Spirulina subsalsa PCC 9445: one gene and its partner. The protein of the gene in region 1 interacts with the protein of each later gene in a pairwise test. Links are inferred from orthologs where the notes say so. Each region holds a gene or a part of one and is shown on either strand. Other genes may lie near its edges.

Evidence for each region.
Region 2: the proteins of SPI9445_RS0121850 (region 1) and ftsZ interact in binary tests that used the Bacillus subtilis proteins (3 or more experiments, as listed by UniProt). The link is inferred for Spirulina subsalsa PCC 9445 from one-to-one orthologs.

Annotation. Positions count from the first base shown.
Region 1 is NZ_JH980292.1:4,783,290-4,792,859, reverse strand. What follows is about bases 4,211-7,126. They hold SPI9445_RS0121850 (cell division protein SepF), read right to left. Parts: upstream 6,011-7,126; coding sequence 5,411-6,010; downstream 4,211-5,410. Other genes in these bases: pipX (transcriptional coactivator PipX), read right to left, coding at 7,009-7,126; SPI9445_RS26570 (YggS family pyridoxal phosphate-dependent enzyme), read right to left, coding at 6,288-6,992; SPI9445_RS0121855 (Uma2 family endonuclease), read right to left, coding at 4,403-5,131; proC (pyrroline-5-carboxylate reductase), read right to left, coding at 4,211-4,291. Also shown: SPI9445_RS26575 (sensor histidine kinase), read left to right, coding at 1-755; SPI9445_RS0121880 (LuxR C-terminal-related transcriptional regulator), read left to right, coding at 836-1,570; SPI9445_RS0121875 (aromatic ring-hydroxylating dioxygenase subunit alpha), read left to right, coding at 1,627-2,682; SPI9445_RS0121870 (DUF6883 domain-containing protein), read left to right, coding at 2,782-3,117; SPI9445_RS0121865 (DUF4926 domain-containing protein), read left to right, coding at 3,110-3,352; more of proC, read right to left, coding at 3,479-4,210; more of pipX, read right to left, coding at 7,127-7,281; SPI9445_RS0121835 (DMT family transporter), read right to left, coding at 7,442-8,479; SPI9445_RS0121830 (2'-5' RNA ligase family protein), read right to left, coding at 8,587-9,357; holA (DNA polymerase III subunit delta), read left to right, coding at 9,440-9,570. UniProt on the Bacillus subtilis protein: Cell division protein that is part of the divisome complex and is recruited early to the Z-ring. Probably stimulates Z-ring formation, perhaps through the cross-linking of FtsZ protofilaments. Its function overlaps with FtsA.
Region 2 is NZ_JH980292.1:769,685-779,184, forward strand. What follows is about bases 1-2,846. They hold ftsZ (cell division protein FtsZ), read right to left. Parts: upstream 2,134-2,846; coding sequence 868-2,133; downstream 1-867. Other genes in these bases: thiD (bifunctional hydroxymethylpyrimidine kinase/phosphomethylpyrimidine kinase), read right to left, coding at 49-855; SPI9445_RS29085 (zinc ribbon domain-containing protein), read left to right, coding at 2,478-2,795. Also shown: SPI9445_RS0103925 (Uma2 family endonuclease), read left to right, coding at 3,030-3,914; SPI9445_RS0103930 (alpha/beta fold hydrolase), read right to left, coding at 4,002-4,931; SPI9445_RS0103935 (CTP synthase), read right to left, coding at 4,932-6,605; SPI9445_RS24270 (hypothetical protein), read left to right, coding at 6,826-7,209; SPI9445_RS0103950 (inositol monophosphatase family protein), read right to left, coding at 7,363-8,178; SPI9445_RS0103955 (BCD family MFS transporter), read right to left, coding at 8,182-9,500. UniProt on the Bacillus subtilis protein: Essential cell division protein that forms a contractile ring structure (Z ring) at the future cell division site. The regulation of the ring assembly controls the timing and the location of cell division.

The DNA of each region.
Region 1 (9,570 bases):
TAACTCCTCCTCAAATTACCCTCTTCCAACAACAGGGCAAACTGATTAGTTATTACTTAGCCCTTTATCAAGCCGAAGCCAGACAAAAAGCAAAAATTAACCTTTTAGAACAAGTCATTCAGCGCCTAGAACATCAACTGCGTAATCCTTTAGGATTAATTGCCCTTTCTGCCGAAACCCTACGCTTAGGACTAACTGAAGAGTCTCGCTTGAGTCAACAAGCGATGGTTATTCGGGATACCGTCCAAGATTTGACCCAACACTTAACCGATTTACTCTATTGTGGACAACAAGCTAATTTACAAATTGCCCCTTATAATATACGCACCATTTTACTCAATAGTTTACAAGGTTTATATCTTCTTTTAGAAGAAAAAAAAATTGAGGTAGACTACCCCGATCAACCTGTAATCATTCCCGTTGACCAGTGGCAAATCAAACAAGTTTTTGATAATATCTTGAGCAATGCCCTTCATTTTAGTCCCGTTGAAGAAATTATCACGTGCAACTGGCAGGTTTTTCAAAATGAGGTCTTAATTGAAATTCGAGATCGCGGTTGTGGTCTTAGTCCAGATGAGGTCAACCGTGTGTTTCAGCCCTTTTATTCTCGTCGTGCTGGAGGACAAGGTTTAGGATTGGCGATCGCACAGAAAATCATTCTCGATCACCAAGGGCGACTGTGGGCAAGCAATTTAGCCGACGGAGGGGCGCAATTTTCCTTTGTTTTACCCCTACACCATCGCTCAACCCACTAAGTCAAGAAACTTAACTTTAAGAAAACTTAAGTTTTTTAAACTTAAGTCAAAAAAATTAACATTTCAGGATTTTAAAATCGATGGTTTCCACACTCAATCCTCCCCCAACCCATGCCGATTATTCTCCCACTCTACCCCCAACCATTTCCCTCCTCTTAGTAGACGACAATCAGCCCTTTCGCCAAGGACTACGCACCCTTTTAGACTTTTATAATAACTCTGGAAAAACCCAGTTTTTAGTCGTCGGAGAAGCCGGAACCTCCCAACAAGCCATTCATGTCGCCCTTGAACAAAACCCCACCATCACCATCCTCGACATGGAATTATCCCCCGGACAAGAAGACGGCATCAACACCTTACGCGACCTAGCCAATCACCACTACACAGGCAAAGTGCTAGTCTTATCCGGTCATCGAGAAGAACAGATCATCTTTCGTGCCATGCAAACCGGGGCCGCCGGATATGTCCTAAAAGATCGAGTCGCTGATCAACTTTTACCCGCCCTCTTAACCATCCTCAACCAACAAATTTATCTCGGCCCCGAAGTCGCCACCTCCTTTTTCCGACTCTTCCATTTTTACGGAGGGCGCTCCTTACCCCAAACCCCCAGCATTCACCTTTCCGAGCGAGAACAAGAAGTGCTAAACCTACTTGTGGAAGGGGTTTCCAACGATAAAATCGCTCAACAACTTTACATCACCGTCGCCACCGTAAAAGCTCATCTCACCCGCATTTTCGAGAAACTGGGCGTAAAAAGTCGCACCCAAGCCATCGTTAAAGCCCTCAAATTGGGTCTAGTCACCACCGAAGGGTGAATCATTTCCCCCAACGACTATGGCACAATGACGGAGTACCCTGATTTTATCCCGATATGATTTCAGTCTCCCCCGCGAGTGCAACCACTCCACACCTTCGGACTTGTCCGATTAATCCTAACCATTGGTATGTTGTCGCCCGCAGCCCAGAAGTCACCACCGGGCCCCTAGGTGTTACCTTGTGGAAACAAAAAATCGTTCTTTATCGGGATACCCAAGGGCAAGTACAAGCCCTCGAAGACCGATGTCCTCACCGTCAAGTTCAATTAAGCACCGGAAAAGTAGCCGGAGATCATCTAGAGTGTGTCTATCATGGCTGGCAATTTGACGGGCAAGGCCATTGTGTCGAAGTTCCCTATTTAGCCGCTAATCAAAAACTCCCCCAGTGCAAAATTAAAACCTATCCTGTCCAAGAACAAGATGGTTTTATCTGGCTGTTTCCCGGTGATCAAGATGCCACCCAAGTTGAATTAATGGGCGTTCCTGAATGGGATCATCTTAACTACATTGCCACAGTTTCAGTCATTGACTGTCCGGGTCACTTTTCCTTTTTAATTGAAAACTTGATGGATATGTATCATGGACATTTACATGATAATTATCAAGCTTGGGCATCGGCAAAATTGGAAAATTTAACGGAAGAACCTGGCACCGTCACCGCACTTTATGAAGCCCAAAGTTACTACAAAATTGATAAAATTTGGTCAATTTCTCAACTGTTTTTTCCCGCTTTACGTCGTCTTCATCCTGAACCTTTAACGGTGACGTATCAATATCCTCACTGGTATTCTACCCTAGGGCAAGATTTCAAGATTTACTGTTTATTCTGTCCGGTGAATGAAACCCGCACCCGTGCTTATTTAATCCATTTCACCTCGTTAAATGCGTTCTGGCGACTGCATAAATTACCCATTAAATTTAGGAAGTTTGTTAAAGATAGTTTATTTGGGTCAGCCCAAAAGCTACTAGATGGTTTAGTGGTGCAAGATGTAGAAATGATTGAGCAGGAACAGGCGGCCTATTTGAAAAATCCTGAGCAGCGTAATTTTGAGTTAAACCGGACGGTGAGTGCTGTTCAGCGTTTAATTCGGAGTCAATTTGACCCGTCCTAAGAAGGGTTGGTTGTTGGGCTTTAGCCCTCAAAATTCGCGCTGAAGCGCAACTACGAACCTGATTCACTATCTACTCACATTAAATCTTTAATCCTTGAAATGCAGCTTCCAGAAAATGTTATTATTCCTGATGCTAAATTAACCCAATATCTCCTAGTTTTTCGAGAACAGGATGACAAATCAAAATTCCTCCAAAAAGCAGGATTTACTCAAGAGAACTCGGAAGCGTTGAAAAATGCCCTTCTCCAATTGGTAAAAACACAAGAAGCGATTGAGGATACCCAAAATGAATATGGCACATTCTACCGAATCGAAGGTAAATTAGAAGGAGAAACTGGAACAATTAATGTTACAACGATTTGGCTACAACGAGCTAAAGATAGTCAATTTCAATTTATCACATTAAAGCCAAAAAAGGAAAAGAAACATGATTGAACTGTATCAAAGAGTTGCCCTGAATCAAGATATACCAGAACATCATTTAAAAAAGGGGGACATCGCCATTTTTATTGATATTATTCCTCATCCTCAAGGTGGAGAGGAGGGTTATGTTCTGGAAATATTCAACGCTTTGGGGGAATCAATTAATACAATTATTGTCCCAAAATCTGCTGTTTCTTCTTTACGAGCCAGTGAAATTTTCAGCGTTCGTTCTTTTGTAGAATTGTAGTTTTATTACTGGCTCGTTGTTGGGCTTTAGCCCTCAAAATTCGCGCTGAAGCGCAACTACGAACGGATGGGCTTCAGATTGGCTCGTTGTTGGGTTTTAGCCCTCAAAATTCGCGCTGAAGCGCAACTACGAACCCCCTAGTTCTTGGGAACGAGTATAGGCGGCTTTAACGGCTTCGATGACGGCGGAACGAAAGCCTTTGGATTCTAACAGAGCCACCCCAGCAATCGTGGTTCCGGCTGGACTGGTGACTTGATCTTTTAATACCGCCGGGTGTAGCCCCTTCTCCTGCATTAACTGAGCGGTGCCTAGAACGGTCTGTAAGGCCAGTTTTTGGGCAATAGCTCTAGACAGTCCGGCCGCTACCCCGCCATCGCTCAGAGCCTCAATCATCAGGGCGACAAAAGCGGGGCCAGAACCGGATAATCCGGTTACGGCATCCATTTGAGTTTCTGGCACTTGTACCACTTGCCCAACGACGGAGAAGATTTGCTCGGCGAGGGCAAGGTGTTCTGGATGGGTTTTGCTTCCGGGTGCGATCGCCGTCATCCCAGCCCCCACCATAGCCGGAGTATTCGGCATCACCCGAATCACCGCCTGCTGGGGAAAAGCCCCTTCCAACCTTGCCAACGGCACCCCGGCCAAAATTGACAAAACCAGCGCCGAACACCCACAACGCGCCTGTTCGGGTAAATCCTCCACCACCTGCTCTAAAACTTGGGGCTTCACCGCCAATAACAACCCCTCAGTCGCCCCCAAAGTCTCTAAATTATTCCCCGTCACAGCCACTTGATAAGTCGTCGCCAAAAAATCCCGCCGTTCCCCAGAAGGTTCACTCACAAGCACCTCATGGGGAGCATAGACCTTTTGCACCAACAAACGAGAGAGCAGCGCCTCCCCCATCACACCCCCACCAATTAAACCAAACCGAATCGCCATAATAATTAAGAATAAATTATCAAAACCTGAGAGTGGGGAGACAGTTAACCAGCCGTTAATCACCACCCAACCCAGGCAGAATCAAAATTTTACCGCCTCCCCTGCCCCCGTTCAATCCTCCTCCAAATCCACCCCCAACGCCCTCAAGCGTGCCGCTAAACGTTCAGCCCGTTCTCGTTCCTGTTGGGCCCGTTCTCGTTCTTGTTCAATTTGTTCTGCACCCCATAACAGCAACTCTCCCCTTTCATCCCACCAGCGCAACCAATAAGCATTAAAGTTTTCCCTTGTACCTTGCCAAACCCCGATAAACAAGCCCATCGGTTCAATCCAATAACGTCCCTCACTATTCGCCGTTTGTAGGGTGTAGCGTTCTGATTCAAGGCGATAGACTTCGATTTGTCCGCTGTAGGGGTTAAAAATCACATAGTAGGGGACTTGGAGAATTTGCTCATAAAAGAACCACTTTCCGGGAGGATAGGTGGGTTTATTAGAATATTCATGACCATCGTTATCAGAGAGGAACTCCATCACCACAGTAGGGCGCTCTCCTTGTAACTGGGGCGTATAACTGCGTAGAACGTCCTCCACCGGGACGGAAATATGAGCAACATAACACCAATCTGGAGCCTTAACTACGATTTTGCCGTTGACTGTGGCACAGATCCCGTAATTAGTTGTGGCGAGGGTTTGGGCCCAAAGACGACCTGCTCGGGCTAAACTCTCAGTGAGGGCAAAGGCTAAGGCGGGCTGTTGAATATTATCCACGGGATCATCCGGTAAAACGTAGTCGTCGGGCAGTTTCTCCCAAGTGATTTGATAGGAAACGGGGGTAGCTACCATGAGTTTAAGGCATAGCGTTTGACAAATAGGGCTTGCTGAATAAGTCCGAGAGTCGGGGAATCGGGAGTCGGGAGTCGGGAATAGGCAATCGTGCCAGTTTTAGATGATCTGTTCCCTGTTAAGAGTTCCCTGTTCCCTTGTTGAGCCTAGCATCTGGTGTTATTCAGCAGACCCCAAATACTATTGTATCACTTGATGAAAATTTCGACTAAAATAAAAACTCAAATAAAAAAGGAGAGAATTTTAGCTCTCTCCTTTTTCTGCTTTTTAGGCTCTCAACTATTGCACCATACGACCGGGATCCATGCCCCAAGCGGAGGCTCCGGGAGAGGTGGGACGAACAGAACTTAGGGGAGAGTTGGGGACTTCATGGACTCCACCGGATTGGGTGCTAACTTGGACACAACTGGGGGTGAAGAGGAAAATACTCTCGCCGATGCGTTCTTGATGGCCGTCGATGGCGTAGGTGCCGCCTGCTACGAAGTCTACAGCCCGTTGTGCTTCGTCGGGGTCAATGACGGTTAGATTTAAAACGACGGATTTCCGTTCCCGTAAGGCTTGAATCACTTGGGGCATTTCTTCAAACGAGCGGGGCTCAATGACCACCACTTCAGATATCCCATTCGCTCCCGGCATTCCAATCACGTTGCTCCTCGCTGTTGTTGTGGGTCCCATACTGGTTTCAGGTGTAGTTACGGTTGGACGTTCTCTCGTCGTCCGTCTAGGGCGTTGACGTTCTTCTTCTACTACCGCAGGGGGGTTTTCCTGTTGATAGAGATTCTGGTAATCATTCCCGTCCATATCTTCTTCATAATACTCGTATTCCTCGGATTCGTTGAGACCAACAAAATCTCTTAGCTTGGTAAAGATGTTATTCACTATTGACTCCCTAATACTGGATTGAGTTCGTTAATCTGTTCCGCATCTGTCGCACTGCCAAGACTCGGGGTAGGCTTCATCAATTTACCCGGTACGGGTACGAGACAAGCCCCGTTTTACTGGCTGACCGCTCAATGCCCCGGATGGGGAAAATCGGCATATCAACGGGAATTCAATCTCCATCGAAGAAACGGGGGCTGGAGGTATAATTTTCCTCTTGTTCGATGTATTTTATCCCATCTTGTCTACAGGGACTTGTCGAATTGTCCCGTTTCGGTTAGTGGGTGGAGGATAGGCGATTCTCGGTCTGAGATGCTTCGCGGGTCCCAAAAATAATCCGTCCTAAACGAATCATGGTGGCTCCCCCTTGGATGGCTAAGGGATAATCCCCAGACATCCCCATAGATAATTCCTCCATCTTGAGATTAACCCAAGTTTGCTGACCAATATTCTCGCGCAAATCCTGTAAATCCTCAAATGCTTTTAATGTCTCGGCTTCAGTTAAGCCTAGAGGCAAAATTGTCATCAAACCTTGAATCTTTAAGGCGTTAAGATGATCTAAAGCTTCGAGGTCGGTTTGCAGTTGGGCAGGTGTCCAGCCGTACTTATCGGGGTCGGGGCGAATTTTCACCTGTAGCAGAATCTGGGGAGACTGGGGCAATTCGGGGGCGATTTGGTTGAGGCGTTGGGCGAGTTTGAGACTGTCGCAGGTGTGAATCCAGTGGAAATGTTGGAGGGCTTTACGGGCTTTATTGGTTTGTAAGTGGCCGATAAAGTGCCATTGAATATCGGTGAGGTCTTGTAGGGCTTCTTGTTTGGGGATGGCTTCTTGAATGCGACTTTCGCCAAAATCTCGGATTCCGGTGGCGTAAGCTTCCCGAATGGCGGCAGGGGGAAAGGTTTTGCTGACGGCAATCAGACGCACCGAGGGGGGTACGGTTTGATGCAAGCGGGCGAGGTTTTGGGCGATCGCACTAGACATGAGGATAAGGGGGACGCTAATGGAAGGTGCGCTGATAAATTAAATTTAGCGCGGTGTAATCTTCACTGGCGTTTAAGCGCCGCAGCTTACGGAGACGATTTTCAACAATTAAACGGGCATCGGAACGCCCAATGGGGTCAAAAATTAGCCCTTCTGGACTTTGGGTGACGAGGAAGAATAAACGCTGGGCGTAAAGAGTTGTGAACAACTCTTGATTTTGTTCAATGGGACACACTTGAAAGAGCAAACCAAAGGTAGGATGATTAATGTATGTTTCGTTATTCTTCATTCACTTTACGCAGAAGAATGCTCCTGCCCAATCTGGAAGCGTGAAAAGGTCAAGTTCTGAAGGGACTGTCATCAAAATTTAACATACCGCCTAGCTATAATATCTTGCTTTGGGGTCAAGAGACTAGCTTTTAGGGAATCAATTCTATTAGTATTTTGGACTACAAGCCTTTAAAACCAATGGTTTCTGTTATCTCTTTGTCACTAGGTTGTTGTTGGGGGATGATGATGTTGAGCTTCTGAACTCCGATTTGATTCAAAATGATACCGACTAGAATCACACTCCCGCCAATATATTGAGCGATTGTCGGGGTTTCTCCCAAGATAAAGTAGGCGGCTAGAACTCCGGCAATTGGGTTAAAGGAACTGGCTAAGGAAACTTCGCTGGCGGTACTACGTTTGAGACCATTAAACCAACAAAGCTGCCCCCCGACGACAATCACAGCCCCATAGAGGAGCATCCACTGCCACAAGACAGGGACGGTTAGATCCCTAAAATGTATTGGACCATATAGAAGGACTGTTGTACTAAAAAAGATCAGGGTGCCGATGAGCATTCTAAAGCTACTGAAGAAGCCGAGGGGAATTTGTTTCAGGCTGACTTTGCTGATGATGGTGGAAATGGCCAGGGTAATGGCGGCAATGGCTGTCAAGAATTCCCCTCGTCCAATCCTAAGCCCCATATTCATCATGGCTTGATCGGGTTCTGGAGTTGGCAGGAGAATAGTTAGAGCAACACCAAGGAAGGAAAGACAAGCCCCTCCAAGAACCCAAGCATTAACCCGTTCTCGTAATAGCCAGACGGATAAAGCTAAGATTAAGGGCGGTTCTACGCGACCAATTAAGATCACATTATTGACGCTGGTCAAGGAAAGGGCGGTGAAAATTAAGGTGGGTGCGATCGCAGCCCCTAAAATTGCAACTGCGATCATTGCTAGCCATTGTTTCGGGTTCAACTGCTGGAAGGTGTGAGGTCGCCATTGTCTTTGATAGATAGTTCCTAACAAGATCAGGGCGCATAAATTCCCGGCAAAGAGGACGTTACAGAAGGAGATGGGATTACGACCATCGATCAAATGGGCTGCCCCTAATTCTGTTAATTTCCGGGTGACAGCATTGGCGATGCCAAAGATGAGAATGGCGAGTAATAAGTAAATCCGTCCTGAAGGTACATAAGAGGGTGAAGATGGACTCGTCATGGCAGTATTTATTCCAATGTTGACCTATTCGGTTGTGGAAAAAGAATGTTCGCCAATTTCTAGGGTGATCTTGGCGAAACGTTCTCACAAGATAGGGCGGTGTAAACTCAAAGCTTAACTGTGGGGAAGTGGGGTTTACGGGAATAACGGGTCATATCCTCAAAGTGTTGTAATTCCGCTTGTTCTAAGGCGAACACTTGGGGATCTGTGCCAATCCAACGGTCGTTAAAGTTGACGAGGATCTCACACAGGCGATCGCGATCAAGGCTGGGGGGAATCTCGTTAAAGTAACAGAGGGTAATATGGGCGGTAAAGCGATATTGCTGTTCAATGCCTAACCCAATCAGTTCGGCATTTTGATAAAGGGAACGTCGCAGAGCCCTAAGTTTTTCGTGGGAGGTTTCGTTTTGGGGGATCAGTCCCACGGCAATGGCCCGAGGTCGCATGATGACCCCGACCAGTTGAAAGGTGAGGGGGGTGGTATCGGTGAGATGGTCTTGATATTGTTGGAAACTGTGGTCAATGCGATCGCACAGTTTTTGTTCATACTCTCTATCTTGGGACACCGCATCCTCATAAGCCCCATCCCAAATCAAATCCGCTAAGGTCAAATGGAAACTATCGGGAGGCACTGGAATGACTAAATCCCCCAATTTGGCGACCAATTCCGCCTGATCTTGTCTCAGTTGAGCATAAAACCCGTGATTGACCGGATCTTCAGGGCAAGCTGGACTATTGATGGTATAACCCGGAAAGGGAATAGCCTGCCCCCCCTGGAATTTGGGAGACTTCTGGATGGTTTGGAGTTGACTTTGATAACTGGCAGGTAACGTCAACTTGGCTACGCGGTTAAGGTATGCTTGATAAGTTTCGTCCAATCTGAATCGCCTCCGACTTGTTCTAATTGATTGTAGGTTTTTCGGTTGCAATTAAAAAGTTTTGTAAATTTTTTTCATAATCATGAGCGTGTATTTGTTTTGGGGTGAGGATGATTTTGCCATGAATGAGGCGATCGCGGCCTTAAAAAAGGCTGTCCTTGATCCAAACTGGATTCAGTTCAACTTGGATCAAATTCCGGGGGAGAGTCCCGA
Region 2 (9,500 bases), 4.0 Mb from region 1 along the record:
AAGTGAGCAAAAGTCAAGAAAAATGACTTAAAATAAATAACTGAAAAATCAGGGAGTGAGATCCGGTAAGAGGGGGAAAAAATGCCCAACCGGACCCGTGCCTTGACCGAGGGGGATGGCATAGTGTAGGGCTTGGGTGACATAGTTTTTCGCCTGTTCCACCGCATCGGAGGGAGAAGCTCCGAGGGCTAATTGAGCCGCGATCGCCGCCGACAAGGTGCAACCGGTGCCGTGGGTGTGGGGAGTGTCCACCGTTTCGGTTTTAAACACCGTGAGATTATCCCCATCAAACCATACATCAACGCCCTTTAACGCGCCCGTCATGCCCCCTCCTTTGACCAAAACGGCCTTAGACCCCAATTGATAGATTTTCTGGGCGGCTTGCTGCATATCCGCCAAATTATTCAACTCCAAACCGCTTAAAAGTTGGGCTTCATAACGGTTAGGAGTCAGGATAGTAGCTTGGGGCAACAAACAAGAGGTCAGAGTTGCGATCGCCCGCTCATCAATCAACTGGGAGCCCGTGCGAGACACCATCACCGGATCCACCACCAAAGGATAGATCCCCAACTCCTGCACCACCTCCGCCACCACCTCAATAATACCCTCATTGAGCAACATCCCCGTTTTCGCCCCATCCACCCCAATATCCGTCACCACAGCCCGCACCTGAGCCACAACGGCCTCGGGCGATAAACCATCCACCCGACTCACCCCTTGGGTATTTTGAGCCGTCACACAAGTGACCGCACTCATACCGTGAACACAGTGGAACGAGAAGGTGCGCAGATCCGCTTGAATCCCCGCACCCCCACCACTATCTGAACCTGCAATGGTTAGCGCCTTCTTTGTCATGCTCCCTTACCCTCAACGTCGAGGAAAACGACGGCGTTGTAGGAACTCGGGAATATCCAATCCCGTCCCCTTGAGGGGAGAACTCACATCCGGGGGCGGCGCAGGATTAGCAGCAGGTTTAGGAGGAGTCGTCGGTTGATTCACCGCCCGGTTAGGCTTTGGGGCCGTGGGTATCGTCCGACCACTGGTTGTACTTTTCGCCGGAGTTTCCCCAGAAAAACCCGTCGCAATCACCGTAATTGTCAATTCCCCCTGACTTTGGTCATCAATCACCGCCCCAAAAATAATATTGGCGTTGGGATCCACCACCTCATAAATCGTCTCTGCTGCGGTGTTCACCTCATGGAGCGTCAAATCAGAGCCGCCTGTAATATTAAAGACCACCCCTTTCGCCCCCTCAATAGAAGACTCCAACAAGGGCGAAGAAATCGCCATACTGGCCGCTTCTCTAGCGCGAGACTTCCCGGAACCCGTTCCAATGCCCATCAACGCCGAACCCGCATCCGCCATCACAGCACGCACGTCCGCAAAGTCCACATTCACTAAACCGGGGATAATAATAATATCGGAAATCCCTTGAACCCCTTGGCGTAGGATATCATCGGCCACCATAAAGGCTTGTTGTACCGGAGTTTCGGGAGAAATCACCGACAGTAACTTATTGTTCGGAATCACAATCAACGTATCCACCCGGCCTTGTAGAGCAGCAATCCCTTCATTGGCTTGGGTTGTGCGGCGATGCCCTTCAAAGGTAAAAGGACGAGTAACAATCCCCACCGTCAAACAGCCAATTTCCTTGGCCACTTCCGCGACAATAGCAGATGCACCCGTTCCTGTACCACCACCCATTCCCGAGGTAATAAACACCAAATCCGTGCCTTCTAAAGCGTTGGCAATTTCATCCCGGGATTCTTCTGCCGCCTTTTGACCAATCGCCGGATTCCCCCCAGCCCCCAATCCTCTGGTCAATTTTTGGCCAATTTGTAAACGATGGGGGGCTGCCGTTAATTCTAGGGCTTGGGAGTCGGTGTTAATCGCCCAAAATTCGACCCCAGTAATACCACTGGCAATCATGCGATTCACCGCATTACAACCGCCACCCCCTACACCAATGACCTTAATTTGGGCGGCGTTACTGGGTACAATTTTGTCAAATGTCATAGTTTCTTGAGCAGGAGTACCATAGTCAGTGCTTTGAGGAAGAGAGAGTCCGGGGTTATGAAAGGGTGAGTTACTTGCCACAGTTCCAGGAATATTAGGGTAGTTGGGTTGACACACTCTCCCGTTAAAGTACACTATCACGGGAGATTCTGTAAGTTTACACTTAAGAGTTCCTGCTTCACAGATTCTTGACGCTTGCGATGCTGCGCCCGTCAGACCATCTCCACAGGAATTTTCTAATACGCCATGCCCTGACGCACTTCGACACCGCTCAGTGTACACACTTTGACCCCGCTCGGTATAAAAATTTTAACAAAAATGTTGCGAAACTCCCCTTCCTCGTTTACAGGGAGGGCATGGATAGCCAACTAAAAATAAACTAAGCAATAGCGAATCATCTGATAAGATTTTACCATCTTATCAGTAGTGTTGAGTTTTGATAATGCACGGGGAAAACTTATATTGAAGTTGACCGCTTTTTTGCGTCTTCAAAAACTTGTCACGTTTGCCTTAATCGAGTAGATAGTTTAGCGTTAGAGGTTCGGCAATGGGAATGTCAAAATTGTGGCACTCACCACGACCGTGATATTAATGCAGCGCAAAACATTAAAAATGAAGCCTTGCGGATATTGTCGTTGGGAATCAGCGATAGGGCTTGGGTCGGGAATATAAGAGAACTGGGTAAAACTTCGGTTTTGCTAAATGTTCCGTTGAATCAGGAAGCCTCATCCTCGCCAATGGCAGGGTGGGGTAGTTCACAGATAGTCTTGGAAGTATAAGACTCTGACAACAGGGTATCAAAGTTAGGGAATAGGTAGGGCTTGCTGAATAGGGGAATAGGGAACGGGTAAGACGCACTCTTGCAACAGTTTGGGCTATTAGACACCTCCTAAAACCCTGAAAACGGGATTAACCCCGATGAAATTTAAGTTCTAAAACGATAGGATGAGTCAAAATGTCCTGATGGCTGTGCTATGGTTAATCTCACCCCAAGGCAGAAAACCCTGCCCACAATGTATGAGCTACCCAGTGAAGAAGTAGGAGAACCGGGTTTGCCGGACCAATTTCACCCCCTACAAGCCGAATTACTGCGTCTAACATTTCAACCGGGCAATTACGACCCAGAACAGGTTTTTTCGGCAATGGATCTCAATGTTTATTACGATGAGAACCACACCAGACGATATAAACGCCCCGATTGGTTTGGGGTGGTGGGAGTGCCTCGCCTATACGAAAATCGAGACTTGCGCTTAAGTTATGTAGTGTGGCAAGAAGGAGTTAGCCCTTCTCTGGTGGTGGAATTATTATCCCCAAGTACCCAAGATCAGGATTTAGGACAAGTGGAAGGGGAGGCGGATGGAACACCGACCAAATGGGAGGTGTATGAGCAGATTCTGAGGGTCCCCTACTATGTAGTATATGACCGGACGATGGGGGGTTTTCGAGGGTTTGAATTAGAAAGGGGAGCAACAGCCGAATCTCCTCGTTATGTGGAGGTAGAAGTAAGGGAGAATCGCTGGTGGTTGGAGGGATTGGAATTAGGAGTGGGTTTGTGGCAAGGGACTTATGAAAATGTGAATCGTTTATGGTTACGCTTCTATGGGAGTTCGGGGGATTGGATTCCTACGCCGACAGAACAGGAACGGCAAGCTAGAGAGTCCGCCGAACAACGGGAAGCACGGGAACGGCAAGCTAGAGAGTCCGCCGAACAACGGGAAGCACGGGAACGACGGGCTAGAGAGTCCGCCGAACAACGGGAAGCACGGGAACGACGGGCTAGAGAGTCCGCCGAACAACGGGAAGCACGGGAACGACAAGCTAGAGAAGCAGCAGAAGAACAAGCGGAACGTTTCCGGCGTTTACTCATGGAAAACGGGATTAACCCCGATGAAATTTAAGTTCTAAAACGATAATTTCCGACACAACCGCATTTTCCTGACTCCCGACTCCCAATGCCTTGACTTATAACTTTGGGTCTTAACTTGTCAAGATTCCCCGTTCCCTAACCCATCCAACCAAGGCAATAACACCTGATGAAATCGTTCGGGAACTTCATCATGGGGGCAATGTCCCACATTTTCCAAAGGAACAAAGGTTAAATGGGGATTTTTCTGGCGAAAACGCTGAGAAAGGCGAAAAGGCACCATACAATCTTGGGTTCCCCAGATGAGCAAAATCGGTCGGGATATCTGGGGAAATAAGTCCAAGAGACGGGGGGAAAATTCCGGTTGACGGATGGACTGAAAGAGGGCGCAAAAGGTAGCCGCGGCCCCTTGGTCATAGGCAGGGGCGGCTAAAATTTCTACTAATTCATCGGTGATAGCTTCTCGGTGAGGATAGGCCAAAGTAGCCCAACGGCGAATCGTGAAGCGACGACGTAGCAGTTGGAAGATAGGGACTAATAGGGGGGGAGAACCAAAGACTCCCTCAATGCGATTGACAATCGGCCGCACCCAGGGGGGTAACATTTCCTGACGAACTGACACATCGGGGATATTGAGCAGAACAACACCCTTTAACATTTCGGGATGGTGGGCGGCTGCCACTAAACAGACTAGGGAGCCTAAAGAATTCCCCACTAATACTATGGGTTCACGGATAAAGGTCTGCCAAAACTCATAGATTTGTTCTACCCACAGTTCGACGGTGTAGGTGGGGGTGGCTTTGCGAGAGGCCCCAAAACCCAGTAGGTCGAGGGCGTAAACGGTGCGATTTTGGGAGAGGATGGGGATGTTGTGCCGCCAGTGTTCTAGGGCTGCCCCAAAGCCGTGAATCAGTAGGATGGGGGGTTCTGGGGAGGTTGGGGGGGGAGATGGCGATCGCCTAAAACTATATCGCACCTGCCAACCTCGCCAAATCCAATCCCGTTGAAACCCAATCCGTTCATGCCAAGGTTTTAAACGTTCTGCGGTCACTTAAGACACCTCGGCCGTGAGTTTTTCCGGTGAGAGGGGGACAGATTCACCGGAGAGATGGGCTAACGCGTTGGGGTCATCATGGGTCAAAGCGGCCCGGACGAAGCCCTGAAAGAGGGGATGAGGCCGACTGGGACGGGAACTAAATTCCGGGTGAAATTGGGTAGCGATAAAGAAGGGGTGGGGGGAATACTCAATCATCTCGACTAAACGCCCATCGGGGGAGGAGCCACTAATCATATAACCACTTTCTAAGAATAGGTTGCGATAGGTGTTATTAAACTCATAACGGTGACGATGACGTTCATAGACCACTTCTTTGGCATAGAGGGAGGCGGCGCGGGTGTCAGGGGTGAGGCGACAGGGATAAAGGCCTAAACGCATGGTGCCGCCTCGGTCTACTACGTCTTGTTGTTCGGGGAGGAGGTTAATCACAGGATAGGCGGTTTCGGGGTCGAATTCGGCGCTGTTGGCCTTTTCGAGGGCGGCGACGTTGCGCGCCCAGTCGATGATACTACACTGCATCCCTAAACACAGACCGAGGAAGGGGAGTTGATGTTCTCGGGCGTATTGAATGGCGCTGACTTTGCCATCTACCCCACGAATGCCAAAGCCACCGGGGACGACTACACCGCTCACGTTATTCAGGTAAGACTCCGCGCCGTTGGCTTCGATATCTTCGGCGCTCACCCAACGAATATTAACATCACTGCCAAAGGCGATCGCAGCATGACGCAAGGCCTCGACGACGGAGAGGTAAGCATCGCTGAGTTTAACGTATTTCCCCACCAGAGCAATTTCTAAGTGACGGGTGGGGGCTTTCATGCGCTCTACAAGGGTTTGCCACTGCTGGAGGTCGGGGGTGCGGTCTTCGAGTTTCAGGAGGTCGATAACCTGTTTGGCTAGGCGTTCTTTTTCCAGAATCAGGGGGACTTCGTAAATACTGCTGGCATCGGGGGAGGTGATGACGTTTTCAACGGGAACATCACAAAATTCTGAGAGTTTTTCTTTAATGCCTTGTTCAAGGGGATGTTCACAGCGACAAACCAGAATATCGGGTTGAATACCAATCGACCGCAGTTCTTTGACGGAATGTTGGGTGGGTTTGGTTTTCAGTTCCCCGGCGGCGGAAATCCAAGGAATTAGGGTAACGTGCATATAAATCACGTTATGACGGCCGACATCTTTCCGAAACTGGCGAATGGCTTCTAGGAAGGGTTGGGATTCAATATCCCCGACGGTGCCGCCAATTTCGCTAATCACCACATCGGGATGGGTGTTTTTAGCGACCCGGTGAATCCGTTCTTTAATTTCGTTGGTAATGTGGGGAATAACTTGTACGGTGCCGCCGTGATAGTCGCCGCGCCGTTCTTTGTTGATCACGGCTTGATAAATACCGCCTTGGGTAACACTGTTAAGACGGGACATTGAGGTATCGGTGAAGCGCTCATAATGTCCTAAATCGAGGTCGGTTTCTGCTCCGTCTTCGGTGACGAAGACTTCCCCATGTTGGAAAGGACTCATGGTGCCAGGATCGACGTTGATGTAAGGGTCAAGTTTGAGGATGGAGACGGAATAATCACGAGATTTGAGAAGTCGTCCTAAGCTGGCGGCTACGATGCCTTTTCCAATACTGGACACAACACCACCGGTTACAAATACAAATTTAGTCATGATCAAAAAGACCTGGTTTCCTCGGAGCGGCGGGTACACTGGATGCTCTCCGGTGTTCTATTCTATTAGAGTTTACCAGAAATTCTGGGTTTAAAGCCCTGCCCTTTAGCGTAGTGCCGGACGGCTTTTAGATTCTGGGTTGCCCCGTTGAGTGCAAGGGGGTATAATACATTTATACTGCTAAGTTCAATGTGAATGTTTGTTCTGTAATTGAAAAGCCATGACCAAATCAACTCTGAACACTCGCTTGATTGATTCACTGACCGAAATCATCCTTTCTCTCTCTGAAGCAGAACAGCAACTCTTAATCGAGCAACTGCAAATTTCCCTCGTTTCTCAAGGAAATAAAGTTGAAGCCGATCCAGAACTTAAAGCGCAGATTGAGTTAGGAATTGAACAACTCCAAAACGGTCAATATAGGGAATACCAAAAAGACTCACTGGCTAATCTTTTTGAAAAGTTAAGGCTCAACATTAGAAGTCAAGGTGTCGGGAGTCGGGAGTCGGGAATCGGGAATCGGGAGTCGGGAGTCGGGTGTCGGGAGTTGGGAGTCGGTGTAGGGGCGCAATGCTTGCGCCCTAGGGAGTCGGGTGTCGGGAGTTGATTAGTATTACCTATTCCCTATTCCCTATTCCCTATTCCCTCCCCCCTGTTCCCTGTTCCCTGTTCCCTGTTCCCTAAAATAAAAGAGTTTTGGCTATTCACTAGCCACTATTCCCCTGCTTCCCTGCTCCCCCTCTCCCCTGTTCCCTATTCCCTAAACGCGATCGCCGATGAACCGGACGAGGGGTAAAAATTGCTGGGCTAAGGTCTGACGACTGACTACTAAACTGGGAAAGGAGCGTTTTCCGTAGTCTTTTCCCACTTGGAGGGGAAAAACGGGCTGGGGTTCAAGGGGGATAAATGCGCCCCCAGCGCCCTGGACAATGACCCAAACGGCGGCTATATCCCAAATTTTGGGCGTGGCCTCGACTCCCCCTAGACTGGCTCCACAGGCCACAAGAGCGCTGCTATAACTAGATACGCCAATCATGCGCACTTTGCAGGGAAAGGGTTTTTTAAAAACATCGGTACTGCGGGCGCAGAGGTTGAAGAGATGGTTTAAGCTGGGTTCGTCGGGACTGGTTTGGATGGGTCGCCCGTTGAGATAAGCGCCACCCGGACCAGTGAGGCCTGAATCAGCGAACCAGTAGCCGTGATAGGTTTGTTGCATGGGGGGGAAGTGGACAAAACCGAAGACGGGGGTTCCGCGATAGAGAAGGCCGAGGGAGATTCCCCAAATGGGGAGGCCGCGAGTAAAGTTGGTGGTGCCGTCGATGGGGTCTACCACCCAACAAAACTCTTGGGGGGGGAGGATATGTTCTGTTTCTTCGGTCAGAACTCCGTGATCGGGAAATTTTTGTGCGATCGCCTGCCGAATTTCTTGATCCGCCCAACGGTCTGCTTGGGTCACAAGAGATCCGTCGGATTTGCGACTGGCTTCAATCTGTCCGAAGTCCTTCATTAATTGCTGACCAATAGTATTAGTCAGGGTTTGACAGAAGACTAAGACCTCCTCCCAAAAGCTATTCATAATTTAATCTAAGTCTCCTTCCATAACAGTGGCGATCGCTTCTTTGGTATTGTTCCGAAACTCGGTGACATCCACTTGAGCCAATAGACCTATTGCCCCAATCATCACAATCGCTTGTAACAAGAATACACTGCCATAAGCCCAGATCGGTTCGGTAAACACCCGTTTTCCCACATCTAGAATAATCCCCCCAGACCAAGTGGCAATCCCTCGCGCTAGGGCTTGGGAAAGTCCCCAAGTCCCAATAAAGGTTCCGGCTGTGGAAGCCACGGTGAGATCCAACATTAAACTAATCGCCCCCAAGGTGGTTACTCCGGCCGCTAATCCAAAGAGTAACATAGCCCCTTTTAAGATCAGGGGATTTTGGGTAAAACCTGCCAGAATAATTAAGAGGAAACAGCCCGCCACTACCCCACAACCTACTTTTGTGACGGGGGTTTTGCCGAAGCGGGGAATTAAGGCAAATCCGGTGATACTATAGCCAATTAAAATCCCAATCCCCCAATAAGAATTGAGCATGGTTGTATCCCCAATTGACATTCCGAATACTTCCCCGCCGTAGGGTTCAAGGACAGCTTCTTGGAGGAATAAGCTAATAGTAACGAGGAGCAAAAAGGAGAAAAAGATTCCGGTTTGCCGACTAACCGTTAGGACTTTTAAGGCTTTTAATAGGGTGACACTATCTTCTCGGTCTGAAGCAGAAGAACGGCGAGTATAGAGGGAATATCTGCGCTCAATTTTCCAGGTGCTAAACCAAGATAACCCCAAAACAATTAACGGGATGACGAGAAATAAGCTATTAATCGGGCCGGGTAAAATATCTAGGGGATTGCCTTCTAATCCTTCCACTTGGGTTAGGAAAATTTTGCCTGTGATGCCCCCTAAAATAATCCCCACCATTAACATTGACCACACCACGGCCACAATGCGCGATCGCTCCTGTTCGCTGGAAATATCCACTAACAACGCTGTAAAGGGGGTTGAACTGGCACTAATGGCTAACCCATAAACCATAAAAATTAGGATTAAAACCCCTGTCCAAAATAGGGTTAAACCATTCCATTCCCAGACTCCCGTTTGCGAAACAATGCCCCCCAATTGCCAAACCACTTGGACAGATAAAAAGATAGCAATACCGAAAATAATAGTTCCGAGGCGCACATAACCAGTCCGGTGGAGGCCAAAGAGGGGGCGAGAGTCGGACATTTGACCAAACCAGACCCGGGTCGGTGAGATAAAATACTGCACGGCCACCACTCCGGCCGTAATCGTCCCCGGAATCGCCAATTCACTGATCATCACCCGATTAATGACGGCTACGG